DNA from 2 places in the Xenorhabdus sp. TS4 genome. Region 2 is predicted to be linked to the other one. Evidence: riboswitches for the same ligand, from Rfam matches in the RefSeq annotation. Region 2 holds a riboswitch; the other holds the start of a gene.
What was found. Region 2 has a riboswitch for molybdenum cofactor ahead of moaA (GTP 3',8-cyclase MoaA). Riboswitches for the same ligand answer to the same signal wherever they lie in the genome.

Region 1 (8,799 bases), on a different contig from region 2:
TCTCAATCAGGCTACCGCTGGACGGGAAGTTTTGATTTATACCGATGGGCGGAAAAACCAGCCCTATCATGGCAAAATCGGTTTTGTTTCTCCCACTGCCGAATTTACTCCCAAAAATGTCGAAACACCTGATTTAAGAACAGACTTAGTTTATCGCCTGCGCATCATTGTCCTTAATCCCGATAAGGGACTGAAACAAGGAATGCCTGTTACCTTGCGTTTTGCTGAAATAAATTTTACTGAAACAAATAAGTAGGCGATAACATGACCAGTTCAGCTTATACGATAAAACTGAACGGTGTGGAGAAAACTTTTCCAGGATTAGACGTTCCTGCTGTATCCCATCTACAAGCAGAAATTCAGGGTGGATCAGTGACGGGTCTTGTCGGTCCAGATGGTGCTGGAAAAACCACGCTGATAAGAATGTTAGCCGGATTATTGAAGCCTGATAGCGGCAATATTGAAATTATGGGACTTGATCCCATCAAGGACAGTGTTCAAGTACGTTCTGACCTCGGTTACATGCCGCAGAAATTTGGCTTGTATGAAGATTTAACCGTAATGGAAAATCTCACTTTATATGCCGATTTGCGTGGTGTACTGGGCGCAGAGTGCAAAACTACCTTTCAGAAATTACTCACCTTCACGGATTTAACCCATTTTACCGGACGGTTAGCCGGGAAATTGTCCGGTGGCATGAAACAAAAACTGGGGCTTGCTTGCACTTTATTAGGTAGCCCGAAAGTTTTGCTACTGGATGAACCTGGTGTAGGCGTTGATCCCATCGCCCGCCGTGAGTTATGGCAAATGGTTCATGAACTCGCTTCTGACGGCATGTTGATCTTATGGAGCACCTCTTATTTGGATGAAGCCGAATTATGTCGTGATGTTTTGCTTATGAACCAAGGTAAGCTGCTCTATCGCGGCCAGCCACAAGAATTAACCCAAAATATTGCGGGTCGATCTTTTTTGCTTGATGTCAAACAAGATGCGCGGCGCAAAATGTTGCAACATGCCCTCACCTTGCCCCAAGTGACTGATGGTGTAATTCAGGGAAAATATGTTCGTCTGATCTTAAAAGAAGAAGCGGATAAAAATGCATTACTCCAACAAATAGGGTTGCCTGAAGCCAATCTCTTCGAGGCCGAACCACGTTTCGAAGATGCATTTATCGACTTATTGGGTGGTGGCCCATCCCATCGTTCCGAATTGGCAGAAATAATGCCTCAAATCCCACCAAACCCAACGGAAACCGTGATAGAAGCCCGTAGCCTGACTAAAAAATTTGGCGATTTTGCTGCCACTGACCAAGTCGATTTTCAGGTGAAACGAGGGGAAATATTCGGCCTATTGGGGCCAAATGGAGCCGGAAAATCGACTACCTTCAAAATGATGTGTGGTTTAATGATCCCCACTTCAGGCAAAGCGCTGGTTCTGGATATGGATTTAAAAACCGGTTCAGGCAAAGCCCGCCAACACCTTGGCTATATGGCCCAAAAATTTTCACTTTATGGCAACCTGACTGTTGAGCAGAATCTTAAGTTTTTCTCCGGTGTTTACGGCTTGAAAGGTCGCCATCAACAAGAAAAGATGTCTGATATGATCCGAGCGTTCAATCTTAGGCCAATCTTACATCAAAAGACTGATAGCCTTCCGCTCGGGTTTAAGCAACGACTTGCCCTTTCCTGCGCATTGATGCACGAACCTGATATTCTGTTTTTGGATGAACCCACTTCGGGTGTGGACCCGCTGACCCGTCGAGAATTTTGGTTACATATCAATGGCATGGTAGACAAAGGGGTAACTGTGATGGTCACAACCCACTTTATGGATGAAGCCGAATATTGTGATCGTATCGGGCTGGTATTTAGAGGCAAATTGATTGCAGCCGGAACGCCCGATGAACTGAAACAACTGGTTACCACGGATAAGCTCCCTAACCCTTCCATGGAAGATGCTTTTATCGATCTCGTGTTGAACTACGATAAGGAGCCGCAATGAGTCATCCTGAACATATAACATCCCAACAAGCGGTCAGTTTCTCATGGCGTCGATTGAAAGCACTCTGTATCAAGGAGACTAAGCAAATTGTCCGTGATCCCAGCAGTGCTTTGATTGCGGTAGTTATCCCTTTGATGTTGCTCTTTATTTTTGGTTACGGCATTAACCTGGACTCCAGCAAGCTTCGCCTTGGTATTCTAATGGAACAGCAGAGCGAGGACGCCAGAGAATTGGTGCATGTATTTACAGGATCGCCCTATATTGATGCCACCATCAGCGACAATCGCCAGCTCTTAATCAAAAAAATGCAGGAAAACCAAATTCGGGGCATTATCGTCATCCCTGTCAATTTTGATGCCCAGCTTGCCCGCGCAGACGGCCATGCCCCCATCCAGGTTATTACCGATGGCAGTGAACCTAATACCGCCAATTTTGTGCAGGGCTATACCAAAGGTATCTGGCAAATCTGGTTACAACAGCGAGGGCAAAATCGTGGGGTTGCAACGACTCCCTTGATTGATACACAAATCCGCTATTGGTTTAATCCCGCCGCCATTAGCCAGCATTTCCTTATTCCTGGTGCTGTTTCAATTATTATGACCGTGGTAGGCGCAATTCTTACCTCGCTCGTCGTCGCCCGTGAATGGGAACGCGGAACCATGGAAGCACTACTTTCGACCCAAGTTACCCGCACCGAATTGTTGCTCGCTAAATTATTACCCTATCAAATGCTGGGGTCTTTTGTCATGGTACTTTGCATGTTATTCACAGTGTTTGTACTGGGAGTTCCCTATCGCGGCTCACTCTGGATATTAGCATTAGTCTCCAGCCTTTATCTCGCTACTGCCCTGGGTATGGGGTTACTAATTTCCACCCTAACACGTAATCAGTTCAATGCGGCGATGATTTCTCTCAATGCAGCTTTCTTGCCTGCCATTATGTTGTCTGGTTTTGTTTTCGAGATAGACAGTATGCCCGTACTTATTCAGGCTTCGACTTATGTCATACCGGCTCGTTACTTTGTCAGCAGCCTACAGACGCTCTTTCTGGCTGGGAACATTGGTACTGTGTTGATGACAAACCTGCTCCTGCTAATTGCCAGTTCCATTGTCTTTATCGGCCTGACCGCGTGGAAAACCCGTCGGCATCTGGAGTAAATAAGGAAAGAGCATGTTTTATCGTCTGTATACACTCATCATGAAAGAGTTACAGTCTCTTCTGAGAGAACCGCAAACACGGAACATTTTGATTTTAACTGTGATTATACAAATGATCCTGTTTCCGTGGGCCGCAACGCTGGAAGTCAAAAATGCCACCATTGCTATTTATAATGAGGATAAAGGACATGCATCAATTGAATTGACCCAACGGTTGGCAAAATCAAAAGCATTTCCTGATGTTATTTTGCTAACTAGTTCGCAAGAGATCCGCCCTACTCTGGATAACCGCAAGGCATTATTGCTGGTGCGCTTTCCACAAAATTTCAGTGCTGATCTCGCCAACCATAACCCGACATCAATTCAAGTTTTGTTGGATGGGCGTAATTCAAACAGTGCCCAAATTGCAGCCAACTATATCCAGCAGATTGTGATGGATTACCAAAAACAACTGTTGGGAAATGCCCCTAATTTCAATAATAGTGAACTCATTGTGCGTAACTGGTATAACGCCAATTTGGATTACAAGTGGTTCGTCGTACCGTCGCTGGTTGCCATGATTACTACGATTGGTGTTCTCATTGTCACAGCATTGTCAGTCGCCCGTGAGCGGGAACAAGGAACGCTGGATCAGTTGCTGGTCTCTCCACTGGCAACCTGGCAAATTTTCCTTGGCAAAGCCATTCCGGCATTGGTTGTGGCAACGATGCAAGCAAACATTGTTTTGCTGATTGGAACACTGTTCTATCAAATTCCTTTCGCGGGTTCATTGCTGCTATTTTATGGCTGTATGTTGATTTATGGCTTATCCCTGGTGGGTTTCGGTTTGCTGATTTCTGCTGTCTGTTCCACCCAGCAACAAGCATTTATTGGTGTATTTGTGTTTATGATGCCCGCTATTTTGCTTTCTGGTTATATCTCTCCGGTCGAGAATATGCCCGTTTGGTTACAAAACATCACCTGGATTAACCCAATCCGGCATTTTACAGATATTACCAAGCAGATTTATTTGAAAGGGGCTGATTTATCCGTTATTTGGCCAAACTTATGGCCTTTATTGGTGATTACTGCAACAACTGGGGGGATCGCTTATCGGCTGTTTCGAAGTAAGATTGCCTGATAAATTTAAAGCAGATTCGAAAGATTAAATGACCTTTTAAAAAACCCTGACAAGGCAGGGTTTTTATATCAAAAAATAATTCAATATATCAGTGACTATCGACGATCACCCAAAATACGCAACAGCATCAAGAACAGGTTAATGAAGTCCAGATACAGAGTCAGTGCACCAGTAATTGAATACTTGCGCAGGTTTTCTTTATCGTTAACATCCAATTGTTCACCCATTTCTTTCAGTTTTTGGGTATCGTATGCCGTCAAGCCAGCAAAAATTACAACACCAATATAGGTGATTGCCCACATCAACGCTGGGCTTTTCAGCCAGATATTTAGCAAAGAAGCCAGAACAATACCAATTAGCCCCATAAACAGGAAGCTACCCAGACCACTCAAACTACGTTTGGTGGTATAACCATAGATACTCAATGCACCGAACATACCCGCTGAAACAACAAATGTGCTGGCGATAGAACTACTGGTATAAACCACAAAGATACTGGAAAGTGTCAAACCCGTTAGCATAGAGTACAGCATAAACAGCCCTGTCGCCATTGCCCCACTCATTTTATGAACCAAACCAGACAGCACAAATACTAACGCAAGCTGTGCGATGATTAAGCCATAAAAAACAATAGAGCTACTGAAAATGGCGTATAAAATTTCAGGGGTATTTGCCACATACCATGCAACAAATGCAGTTAACAACAAGCCACAAGTCATCCAACCGTAGACTTGTGCCATGTAAGTTTGTATACCAGAACCAGTTTTCTGGACAATCGAATCATTAGAACGTTGATATCGATCCATGATGATTACCTTTTCATGACAATGTTTAAGGATTAAGAATGTTTAAAAATAAACAATCTATTCAAAAGTTATACATTAGCATAGAACATTAATAAAACCATCCGCCAATTAATGGCAATTTCAGTGACATATTATTTATTTGTCCAGTTTCCGAGATAGTCCGCAGAACGAACCCCCAAAAGCTGTTTTACCAGCGACTTACCGCATCCCAGTCACTCTGCCTCGCCTCTACCCAGCGCTCTCCCTCCGCAAGTGATTCTTTTTTCCAGAATGGAGCCTTAGTTTTCAGATAATCCATAATGAATTCAGCCGCCATAAAAGCCATATTGCGGTGAGAGCTGGTGACACCAACAAATACGATCTCATCTCCAGGGTACAATTCACCAATGCGATGAATAATGCTGACCCGTTGCAACGACCAACGTTGGCGGGCTTCATCAACAATTTTCTGCAACATCTTTTCTGTCATGCCAGCATAATGCTCCAGTGTTAGTGTCTTAATGGTGTCTCCTAAGTTATGGTTACGAACTTTTCCGGTAAAAGTCACAACAGCACCATCTTCATCACATTGCGAGAGCCATTGATACTCTTCACCAACACCAAATGTCTCCTGTTGGATACTGATCCGCGTATTTTCCATTTTTATCCCCCCGTAACAGGTGGGAAAAAAGCCACTTCATCATCATTATTCAGAGCATGTTCAGCGTGGACAAAAGATTGATTGACAGCAGACAACACTTTGCCTTCTTCCAATGCCAGTGCCCATCGTTCTCCCTTTTCAGTCAGTGCATGACGAAGATGCGCTACAGTTGGGTAATCATTAGGTAGTTCAAGTGAATCCGTTCCTACCAGCTCGCGAACTTGAGCAAAAAATAGTACCTTTATCATACCCCCACCTTAAAATTTTCTGATTTGCCACCACTTTTTTCCAACAAACGCACAGGCCCGATGACCATATCTTTTTGTACCGCTTTGCACATGTCATAAATTGTCAAAGCAGCCACAGATACCGCCGTCAAAGCTTCCATTTCCACACCTGTTTTCCCTGCCAAGCGGCAACAGGATTCGATTCTGACACGATTGTGTTCTGTTTGCGCTTCCAGCCGGACTTCCACTTTACTAAGCAACAGAGGATGGCACAGCGGGATCAATTCCCACGTCCGTTTCGCCGCCTGAATACCTGCAATACGAGCAGTAGCAAAAACATCTCCTTTGTGGTGATCACCAGCAATAATCATGGCCAAGGTTTCAGCCTGCATTTCAACAAATGCTTCTGCCCGTGCTTCACGCACAGTTTCTGATTTGGTAGAAATATCTACCATATGAGCTTCACCCGAAGTATTGATATGGGTTAATTGAGACATTTTACATTCCTAAAAATAGCACCTAAAACGGCTTCCGAAAAATACAGGCTAACCGCCAATAAAAGAAAGATTAGGAGTGATCCCGCTGTCTCCTTGATGTAAAAAGTGAGTTTCACGCTTATGGTGCAACCCACCTTGAATACGTAGTTTCAGGGCATCAAGCGATACGTTATCAGACAATAAATCACGCAATGGAATACCCTGTTCACCAAATAAGCACAAATGCAGATTGCCAATTGCTGATACCCTCAGACGGTTGCAGCTTTGGCAAAAGTCTTTTTCATACGGCATGATAAGGCCAATTTCTCCCTGAGAATCGGGATGACGAAAAACTTGCGCCGGCCCATCACTTCGCGCACGTTGCTGTTGTTGCCATCCCTGTTGTAGCAGTTTGCGGCGGATCACTTCTCCAGAAAGATGATGACGATAAAAAATGGCACGACCTTCCCCCGTTTCCATCAATTCAATAAAACGCAACTGGATAGGACGATGTTTAATCCAATCAAGAAAGGCTGGCAGGTTGGTATCATTCACATTCTTCATCAACACGACATTGACTTTCACTGTGTTGAACCCCGCCTCAAAAGCCGCGTCAATGCCACGCATAATCTGGAAAAATTTATCTTGTCCGGTAATAGCGTAAAATTGGCGGGGATCCAAACTATCAACACTCACATTAATCACTGTCAGGCCAGCCAATTTCCATTGAGAAACATCCCGCTCCATACGGTAACCATTCGTTGTGACAGCAATTTTTTTGATTTGTGGATTTTCATGAACCGCAGCGATGATGTCGCAGAAATCACGGCGCATGGTTGGTTCTCCTCCAGTTAAACGAATTTTTTCTGTGCCAAGTTCAGCAAATGCCCGGCTAACCCGACGAATTTCTGGCAGGGAAAGGAATGATTTATGGCCATGAGGCCGGTATCCATCAGGCAGGCAATATGTGCAACGGAAGTTACACACATCGGTAATAGACAATCTCAAGTAATAGAACTTGCGCGAGAATGCATCTACGAGTTGTTCCACAATAACACCTTCCAAGTACGGGAGATGCTGGCATTTCTACCTTGCATCCTGGTGACTCAGGAGCCACGGCCAGAGCATCATATCAATGTGATATCCATTTGATAGAACAGCGACTTAGACACAGAGGCTAGGGGTTAATATCAGTTAAATTTTATATGAACCTAAAATAAAAAGCTAATTCCTGATCCGATATATACCTTATTATACAACGAGTTAACTAAACGCGATAACATCAGCGCCCTACAGTGTTTCCAGGCTATCTATTCGCAATGATCGCATAGCATCGCATCAATTTCTGGAAGCATCATATTTTGTGATAAATTACACGAGATTTATTAAAGCCCCTATGTTTAGCCAATAACAGGAATCCTATGCGAAATCGCACATTAGCTGATTTGGATCGCGTTGTCGCCCTCGGCGGCGGTCATGGACTCGGACGCGTTATGTCTTCCCTTTCTTCTCTCGGAGCACGCCTGACAGGAATTGTAACGACAACGGATAATGGGGGTTCAACTGGTAGAATACGGCGCTCGGAAGGCGGGATTGCATGGGGAGATATGCGCAATTGTCTGAATCAGTTAATCACGGAACCGACCATTGCTTCTGCCATGTTTGAATATCGGTTCAGTGGCAATGGCGAATTATCTGGACATAATTTAGGCAACTTAATGTTGAAAGCCCTTGATCATTTAAGTGTCCGTCCTCTTGAGGCAATTAACCTGCTCCGCAATTTACTGAAAGTCAATGCACAGTTGATTCCTATGTCAGAACAACCGGTTGATTTAATGGCTGTCGATGAGCAAGGCAATACTGTGTATGGTGAAGTGAATATCGATCAACTTAATTGTGTACCACAAGAACTATTGCTTTACCCTCACGTCAATGCCACTAAAGAAGCACTGGATGCTATTGAGCAAGCAGATTTGATTTTGATCGGCCCAGGCAGCTTTTTCACCAGCCTAATGCCGTTGTTGCTATTGGAGGATTTAACACAATCCTTACGACGCAGTAATGCAAACATGATTTATATCGGTAACTTAGGGAAAGAACTTAGTCACGCTGCTGCCAATCTATCATTAAAAGATAAACTTACCATCATGGAGAATAAGATTGGTCGCAAGATGATTAATGCGCTGATTGTCGGCCCGCGTACCGATATCAGCCCTTTCAGTGACCGCATTGTGACACAACAGGTTTTGGAAGCGCAGGATATCCCTTACCGTCACGATCGTGAATTATTGCGCCAGGCAATTGAGCATACTCTGCAAAAATTGGGTTAGCATTTCAATCCACTGACAAACTCTATTTAAAATAATGGGGTT
Region 2 (8,799 bases):
CCCAACTTACTCAGGCAGAAGCAACCGTAGCACAGGCGGAACTCAACCTGAAAGATACTCAACTCACTTCTCCATCGGCAGGGATGATCCTAACCAGAGCCATTGAACCAGGCACCATGCTGGCGGCGGGCAACACGGTTTTTACCCTGTCCCTCACCAATCCCGTTTGGATCAGGGCATATATTGATGAACCTCATCTCAATCAGGCTACCGCTGGACGGGAAGTTTTGATTTATACCGATGGGCGGAAAAACCAGCCCTATCATGGCAAAATCGGTTTTGTTTCTCCCACTGCCGAATTTACTCCCAAAAATGTCGAAACACCTGATTTAAGAACAGACTTAGTTTATCGCCTGCGCATCATTGTCCTTAATCCCGATAAGGGACTGAAACAAGGAATGCCTGTTACCTTGCGTTTTGCTGAAATAAATTTTACTGAAACAAATAAGTAGGCGATAACATGACCAGTTCAGCTTATACGATAAAACTGAACGGTGTGGAGAAAACTTTTCCAGGATTAGACGTTCCTGCTGTATCCCATCTACAAGCAGAAATTCAGGGTGGATCAGTGACGGGTCTTGTCGGTCCAGATGGTGCTGGAAAAACCACGCTGATAAGAATGTTAGCCGGATTATTGAAGCCTGATAGCGGCAATATTGAAATTATGGGACTTGATCCCATCAAGGACAGTGTTCAAGTACGTTCTGACCTCGGTTACATGCCGCAGAAATTTGGCTTGTATGAAGATTTAACCGTAATGGAAAATCTCACTTTATATGCCGATTTGCGTGGTGTACTGGGCGCAGAGTGCAAAACTACCTTTCAGAAATTACTCACCTTCACGGATTTAACCCATTTTACCGGACGGTTAGCCGGGAAATTGTCCGGTGGCATGAAACAAAAACTGGGGCTTGCTTGCACTTTATTAGGTAGCCCGAAAGTTTTGCTACTGGATGAACCTGGTGTAGGCGTTGATCCCATCGCCCGCCGTGAGTTATGGCAAATGGTTCATGAACTCGCTTCTGACGGCATGTTGATCTTATGGAGCACCTCTTATTTGGATGAAGCCGAATTATGTCGTGATGTTTTGCTTATGAACCAAGGTAAGCTGCTCTATCGCGGCCAGCCACAAGAATTAACCCAAAATATTGCGGGTCGATCTTTTTTGCTTGATGTCAAACAAGATGCGCGGCGCAAAATGTTGCAACATGCCCTCACCTTGCCCCAAGTGACTGATGGTGTAATTCAGGGAAAATATGTTCGTCTGATCTTAAAAGAAGAAGCGGATAAAAATGCATTACTCCAACAAATAGGGTTGCCTGAAGCCAATCTCTTCGAGGCCGAACCACGTTTCGAAGATGCATTTATCGACTTATTGGGTGGTGGCCCATCCCATCGTTCCGAATTGGCAGAAATAATGCCTCAAATCCCACCAAACCCAACGGAAACCGTGATAGAAGCCCGTAGCCTGACTAAAAAATTTGGCGATTTTGCTGCCACTGACCAAGTCGATTTTCAGGTGAAACGAGGGGAAATATTCGGCCTATTGGGGCCAAATGGAGCCGGAAAATCGACTACCTTCAAAATGATGTGTGGTTTAATGATCCCCACTTCAGGCAAAGCGCTGGTTCTGGATATGGATTTAAAAACCGGTTCAGGCAAAGCCCGCCAACACCTTGGCTATATGGCCCAAAAATTTTCACTTTATGGCAACCTGACTGTTGAGCAGAATCTTAAGTTTTTCTCCGGTGTTTACGGCTTGAAAGGTCGCCATCAACAAGAAAAGATGTCTGATATGATCCGAGCGTTCAATCTTAGGCCAATCTTACATCAAAAGACTGATAGCCTTCCGCTCGGGTTTAAGCAACGACTTGCCCTTTCCTGCGCATTGATGCACGAACCTGATATTCTGTTTTTGGATGAACCCACTTCGGGTGTGGACCCGCTGACCCGTCGAGAATTTTGGTTACATATCAATGGCATGGTAGACAAAGGGGTAACTGTGATGGTCACAACCCACTTTATGGATGAAGCCGAATATTGTGATCGTATCGGGCTGGTATTTAGAGGCAAATTGATTGCAGCCGGAACGCCCGATGAACTGAAACAACTGGTTACCACGGATAAGCTCCCTAACCCTTCCATGGAAGATGCTTTTATCGATCTCGTGTTGAACTACGATAAGGAGCCGCAATGAGTCATCCTGAACATATAACATCCCAACAAGCGGTCAGTTTCTCATGGCGTCGATTGAAAGCACTCTGTATCAAGGAGACTAAGCAAATTGTCCGTGATCCCAGCAGTGCTTTGATTGCGGTAGTTATCCCTTTGATGTTGCTCTTTATTTTTGGTTACGGCATTAACCTGGACTCCAGCAAGCTTCGCCTTGGTATTCTAATGGAACAGCAGAGCGAGGACGCCAGAGAATTGGTGCATGTATTTACAGGATCGCCCTATATTGATGCCACCATCAGCGACAATCGCCAGCTCTTAATCAAAAAAATGCAGGAAAACCAAATTCGGGGCATTATCGTCATCCCTGTCAATTTTGATGCCCAGCTTGCCCGCGCAGACGGCCATGCCCCCATCCAGGTTATTACCGATGGCAGTGAACCTAATACCGCCAATTTTGTGCAGGGCTATACCAAAGGTATCTGGCAAATCTGGTTACAACAGCGAGGGCAAAATCGTGGGGTTGCAACGACTCCCTTGATTGATACACAAATCCGCTATTGGTTTAATCCCGCCGCCATTAGCCAGCATTTCCTTATTCCTGGTGCTGTTTCAATTATTATGACCGTGGTAGGCGCAATTCTTACCTCGCTCGTCGTCGCCCGTGAATGGGAACGCGGAACCATGGAAGCACTACTTTCGACCCAAGTTACCCGCACCGAATTGTTGCTCGCTAAATTATTACCCTATCAAATGCTGGGGTCTTTTGTCATGGTACTTTGCATGTTATTCACAGTGTTTGTACTGGGAGTTCCCTATCGCGGCTCACTCTGGATATTAGCATTAGTCTCCAGCCTTTATCTCGCTACTGCCCTGGGTATGGGGTTACTAATTTCCACCCTAACACGTAATCAGTTCAATGCGGCGATGATTTCTCTCAATGCAGCTTTCTTGCCTGCCATTATGTTGTCTGGTTTTGTTTTCGAGATAGACAGTATGCCCGTACTTATTCAGGCTTCGACTTATGTCATACCGGCTCGTTACTTTGTCAGCAGCCTACAGACGCTCTTTCTGGCTGGGAACATTGGTACTGTGTTGATGACAAACCTGCTCCTGCTAATTGCCAGTTCCATTGTCTTTATCGGCCTGACCGCGTGGAAAACCCGTCGGCATCTGGAGTAAATAAGGAAAGAGCATGTTTTATCGTCTGTATACACTCATCATGAAAGAGTTACAGTCTCTTCTGAGAGAACCGCAAACACGGAACATTTTGATTTTAACTGTGATTATACAAATGATCCTGTTTCCGTGGGCCGCAACGCTGGAAGTCAAAAATGCCACCATTGCTATTTATAATGAGGATAAAGGACATGCATCAATTGAATTGACCCAACGGTTGGCAAAATCAAAAGCATTTCCTGATGTTATTTTGCTAACTAGTTCGCAAGAGATCCGCCCTACTCTGGATAACCGCAAGGCATTATTGCTGGTGCGCTTTCCACAAAATTTCAGTGCTGATCTCGCCAACCATAACCCGACATCAATTCAAGTTTTGTTGGATGGGCGTAATTCAAACAGTGCCCAAATTGCAGCCAACTATATCCAGCAGATTGTGATGGATTACCAAAAACAACTGTTGGGAAATGCCCCTAATTTCAATAATAGTGAACTCATTGTGCGTAACTGGTATAACGCCAATTTGGATTACAAGTGGTTCGTCGTACCGTCGCTGGTTGCCATGATTACTACGATTGGTGTTCTCATTGTCACAGCATTGTCAGTCGCCCGTGAGCGGGAACAAGGAACGCTGGATCAGTTGCTGGTCTCTCCACTGGCAACCTGGCAAATTTTCCTTGGCAAAGCCATTCCGGCATTGGTTGTGGCAACGATGCAAGCAAACATTGTTTTGCTGATTGGAACACTGTTCTATCAAATTCCTTTCGCGGGTTCATTGCTGCTATTTTATGGCTGTATGTTGATTTATGGCTTATCCCTGGTGGGTTTCGGTTTGCTGATTTCTGCTGTCTGTTCCACCCAGCAACAAGCATTTATTGGTGTATTTGTGTTTATGATGCCCGCTATTTTGCTTTCTGGTTATATCTCTCCGGTCGAGAATATGCCCGTTTGGTTACAAAACATCACCTGGATTAACCCAATCCGGCATTTTACAGATATTACCAAGCAGATTTATTTGAAAGGGGCTGATTTATCCGTTATTTGGCCAAACTTATGGCCTTTATTGGTGATTACTGCAACAACTGGGGGGATCGCTTATCGGCTGTTTCGAAGTAAGATTGCCTGATAAATTTAAAGCAGATTCGAAAGATTAAATGACCTTTTAAAAAACCCTGACAAGGCAGGGTTTTTATATCAAAAAATAATTCAATATATCAGTGACTATCGACGATCACCCAAAATACGCAACAGCATCAAGAACAGGTTAATGAAGTCCAGATACAGAGTCAGTGCACCAGTAATTGAATACTTGCGCAGGTTTTCTTTATCGTTAACATCCAATTGTTCACCCATTTCTTTCAGTTTTTGGGTATCGTATGCCGTCAAGCCAGCAAAAATTACAACACCAATATAGGTGATTGCCCACATCAACGCTGGGCTTTTCAGCCAGATATTTAGCAAAGAAGCCAGAACAATACCAATTAGCCCCATAAACAGGAAGCTACCCAGACCACTCAAACTACGTTTGGTGGTATAACCATAGATACTCAATGCACCGAACATACCCGCTGAAACAACAAATGTGCTGGCGATAGAACTACTGGTATAAACCACAAAGATACTGGAAAGTGTCAAACCCGTTAGCATAGAGTACAGCATAAACAGCCCTGTCGCCATTGCCCCACTCATTTTATGAACCAAACCAGACAGCACAAATACTAACGCAAGCTGTGCGATGATTAAGCCATAAAAAACAATAGAGCTACTGAAAATGGCGTATAAAATTTCAGGGGTATTTGCCACATACCATGCAACAAATGCAGTTAACAACAAGCCACAAGTCATCCAACCGTAGACTTGTGCCATGTAAGTTTGTATACCAGAACCAGTTTTCTGGACAATCGAATCATTAGAACGTTGATATCGATCCATGATGATTACCTTTTCATGACAATGTTTAAGGATTAAGAATGTTTAAAAATAAACAATCTATTCAAAAGTTATACATTAGCATAGAACATTAATAAAACCATCCGCCAATTAATGGCAATTTCAGTGACATATTATTTATTTGTCCAGTTTCCGAGATAGTCCGCAGAACGAACCCCCAAAAGCTGTTTTACCAGCGACTTACCGCATCCCAGTCACTCTGCCTCGCCTCTACCCAGCGCTCTCCCTCCGCAAGTGATTCTTTTTTCCAGAATGGAGCCTTAGTTTTCAGATAATCCATAATGAATTCAGCCGCCATAAAAGCCATATTGCGGTGAGAGCTGGTGACACCAACAAATACGATCTCATCTCCAGGGTACAATTCACCAATGCGATGAATAATGCTGACCCGTTGCAACGACCAACGTTGGCGGGCTTCATCAACAATTTTCTGCAACATCTTTTCTGTCATGCCAGCATAATGCTCCAGTGTTAGTGTCTTAATGGTGTCTCCTAAGTTATGGTTACGAACTTTTCCGGTAAAAGTCACAACAGCACCATCTTCATCACATTGCGAGAGCCATTGATACTCTTCACCAACACCAAATGTCTCCTGTTGGATACTGATCCGCGTATTTTCCATTTTTATCCCCCCGTAACAGGTGGGAAAAAAGCCACTTCATCATCATTATTCAGAGCATGTTCAGCGTGGACAAAAGATTGATTGACAGCAGACAACACTTTGCCTTCTTCCAATGCCAGTGCCCATCGTTCTCCCTTTTCAGTCAGTGCATGACGAAGATGCGCTACAGTTGGGTAATCATTAGGTAGTTCAAGTGAATCCGTTCCTACCAGCTCGCGAACTTGAGCAAAAAATAGTACCTTTATCATACCCCCACCTTAAAATTTTCTGATTTGCCACCACTTTTTTCCAACAAACGCACAGGCCCGATGACCATATCTTTTTGTACCGCTTTGCACATGTCATAAATTGTCAAAGCAGCCACAGATACCGCCGTCAAAGCTTCCATTTCCACACCTGTTTTCCCTGCCAAGCGGCAACAGGATTCGATTCTGACACGATTGTGTTCTGTTTGCGCTTCCAGCCGGACTTCCACTTTACTAAGCAACAGAGGATGGCACAGCGGGATCAATTCCCACGTCCGTTTCGCCGCCTGAATACCTGCAATACGAGCAGTAGCAAAAACATCTCCTTTGTGGTGATCACCAGCAATAATCATGGCCAAGGTTTCAGCCTGCATTTCAACAAATGCTTCTGCCCGTGCTTCACGCACAGTTTCTGATTTGGTAGAAATATCTACCATATGAGCTTCACCCGAAGTATTGATATGGGTTAATTGAGACATTTTACATTCCTAAAAATAGCACCTAAAACGGCTTCCGAAAAATACAGGCTAACCGCCAATAAAAGAAAGATTAGGAGTGATCCCGCTGTCTCCTTGATGTAAAAAGTGAGTTTCACGCTTATGGTGCAACCCACCTTGAATACGTAGTTTCAGGGCATCAAGCGATACGTTATCAGACAATAAATCACGCAATGGAATACCCTGTTCACCAAATAAGCACAAATGCAGATTGCCAATTGCTGATACCCTCAGACGGTTGCAGCTTTGGCAAAAGTCTTTTTCATACGGCATGATAAGGCCAATTTCTCCCTGAGAATCGGGATGACGAAAAACTTGCGCCGGCCCATCACTTCGCGCACGTTGCTGTTGTTGCCATCCCTGTTGTAGCAGTTTGCGGCGGATCACTTCTCCAGAAAGATGATGACGATAAAAAATGGCACGACCTTCCCCCGTTTCCATCAATTCAATAAAACGCAACTGGATAGGACGATGTTTAATCCAATCAAGAAAGGCTGGCAGGTTGGTATCATTCACATTCTTCATCAACACGACATTGACTTTCACTGTGTTGAACCCCGCCTCAAAAGCCGCGTCAATGCCACGCATAATCTGGAAAAATTTATCTTGTCCGGTAATAGCGTAAAATTGGCGGGGATCCAAACTATCAACACTCACATTAATCACTGTCAGGCCAGCCAATTTCCATTGAGAAACATCCCGCTCCATACGGTAACCATTCGTTGTGACAGCAATTTTTTTGATTTGTGGATTTTCATGAACCGCAGCGATGATGTCGCAGAAATCACGGCGCATGGTTGGTTCTCCTCCAGTTAAACGAATTTTTTCTGTGCCAAGTTCAGCAAATGCCCGGCTAACCCGACGAATTTCTGGCAGGGAAAGGAATGATTTATGGCCATGAGGCCGGTATCCATCAGGCAGGCAATATGTGCAACGGAAGTTACACACATCGGTAATAGACAATCTCAAGTAATAGAACTTGCGCGAGAATGCATCTACGAGTTGTTCCACAATAACACCTTCCAAGTACGGGAGATGCTGGCATTTCTACCTTGCATCCTGGTGACTCAGGAGCCACGGCCAGAGCATCATATCAATGTGATATCCATTTGATAGAACAGCGACTTAGACACAGAGGCTAGGGGTTAATATCAGTTAAATTTTATATGAACCTAAAATAAAAAGCTAATTCCTGATCCGATATATACCTTATTATACAACGAGTTAACTAAACGCGATAACATCAGCGCCCTACAGTGTTTCCAGGCTATCTATTCGCAATGATCGCATAGCATCGCATCAATTTCTGGAAGCATCATATTTTGTGATAAATTACACGAGATTTATTAAAGCCCCTATGTTTAGCCAATAACAGGAATCCTATGCGAAATCGCACATTAGCTGATTTGGATCGCGTTGTCGCCCTCGGCGGCGGTCATGGACTCGGACGCGTTATGTCTTCCCTTTCTTCTCTCGGAGCACGCCTGACAGGAATTGTAACGACAACGGATAATGGGGGTTCAACTGGTAGAATACGGCGCTCGGAAGGCGGGATTGCATGGGGAGATATGCGCAATTGTCTGAATCAGTTAATCACGGAACCGACCATTGCTTCTGCCATGTTTGAATATCGGTTCAGTGGCAATGGCGAATTATCTGGACATAATTTAGGCAACTTAATGTTGAAAGCCCTTGATCATTTAAGTGTCCGTCCTCTTGAGGCAATTAACCTGCTCCGCAATTTACTGAAAGTCAATGCACAGTTGATTCCTATGTCAGAACAACCGGTTGATTTAATGGCTGTCGATGAGCAAGGCAATACTGTGTATGGTGAAGTGAATATCGATCAACTTAATTGTGTACCACAAGAACTATTGCTTTACCCTCACGTCAATGCCACTAAAGAAGCACTGGATGCTATTGAGCAAGCAGATTTGATTTTGATCGGCCCAGGCAGCTTTTTCACCAGCCTAATGCCGTTGTTGCTATTGGAGGATTTAACACAATCCTTACGACGCAGTAATGCAAACATGATTTATATCGGTAACTTAGGGAAAGAACTTAGTCACGCTGCTGCCAATCTATCATTAAAAGATAAACTTACCATCATGGAGAATAAGATTGGTCGCAAGATGAT

Region 1: another riboswitch for molybdenum cofactor. It lies ahead of moaA (GTP 3',8-cyclase MoaA); the one in region 2 lies ahead of moaA (GTP 3',8-cyclase MoaA).

The regions. Positions count from the first base shown of each region.
Region 1 covers NZ_NKHQ01000003.1:28,096-36,894, forward strand. Annotated here, with positions in the region: gene hlyD (secretion protein HlyD) at 1-256, shown strand, start outside; gene Xets_RS02195 (ATP-binding cassette domain-containing protein) at 265-2,001, shown strand; gene Xets_RS02200 (ABC transporter permease) at 1,998-3,158, shown strand; gene Xets_RS02205 (ABC transporter permease) at 3,172-4,278, shown strand; gene Xets_RS02210 (Bax inhibitor-1/YccA family protein) at 4,374-5,084, opposite strand; gene moaE (molybdopterin synthase catalytic subunit MoaE) at 5,272-5,724, opposite strand; gene moaD (molybdopterin synthase sulfur carrier subunit) at 5,727-5,972, opposite strand; gene moaC (cyclic pyranopterin monophosphate synthase MoaC) at 5,969-6,448, opposite strand; gene moaA (GTP 3',8-cyclase MoaA) at 6,497-7,480, opposite strand; molybdenum cofactor riboswitch at 7,467-7,623, opposite strand; gene yvcK (uridine diphosphate-N-acetylglucosamine-binding protein YvcK) at 7,849-8,757, shown strand.
Region 2 covers NZ_NKHQ01000011.1:107,598-116,396, reverse strand. Annotated here, with positions in the region: gene hlyD (secretion protein HlyD) at 1-452, shown strand, start outside; gene Xets_RS28195 (ATP-binding cassette domain-containing protein) at 461-2,197, shown strand; gene Xets_RS28190 (ABC transporter permease) at 2,194-3,354, shown strand; gene Xets_RS28185 (ABC transporter permease) at 3,368-4,474, shown strand; gene Xets_RS28180 (Bax inhibitor-1/YccA family protein) at 4,570-5,280, opposite strand; gene moaE (molybdopterin synthase catalytic subunit MoaE) at 5,468-5,920, opposite strand; gene moaD (molybdopterin synthase sulfur carrier subunit) at 5,923-6,168, opposite strand; gene moaC (cyclic pyranopterin monophosphate synthase MoaC) at 6,165-6,644, opposite strand; gene moaA (GTP 3',8-cyclase MoaA) at 6,693-7,676, opposite strand; molybdenum cofactor riboswitch at 7,663-7,819, opposite strand; gene yvcK (uridine diphosphate-N-acetylglucosamine-binding protein YvcK) at 8,045-8,799, shown strand, end outside.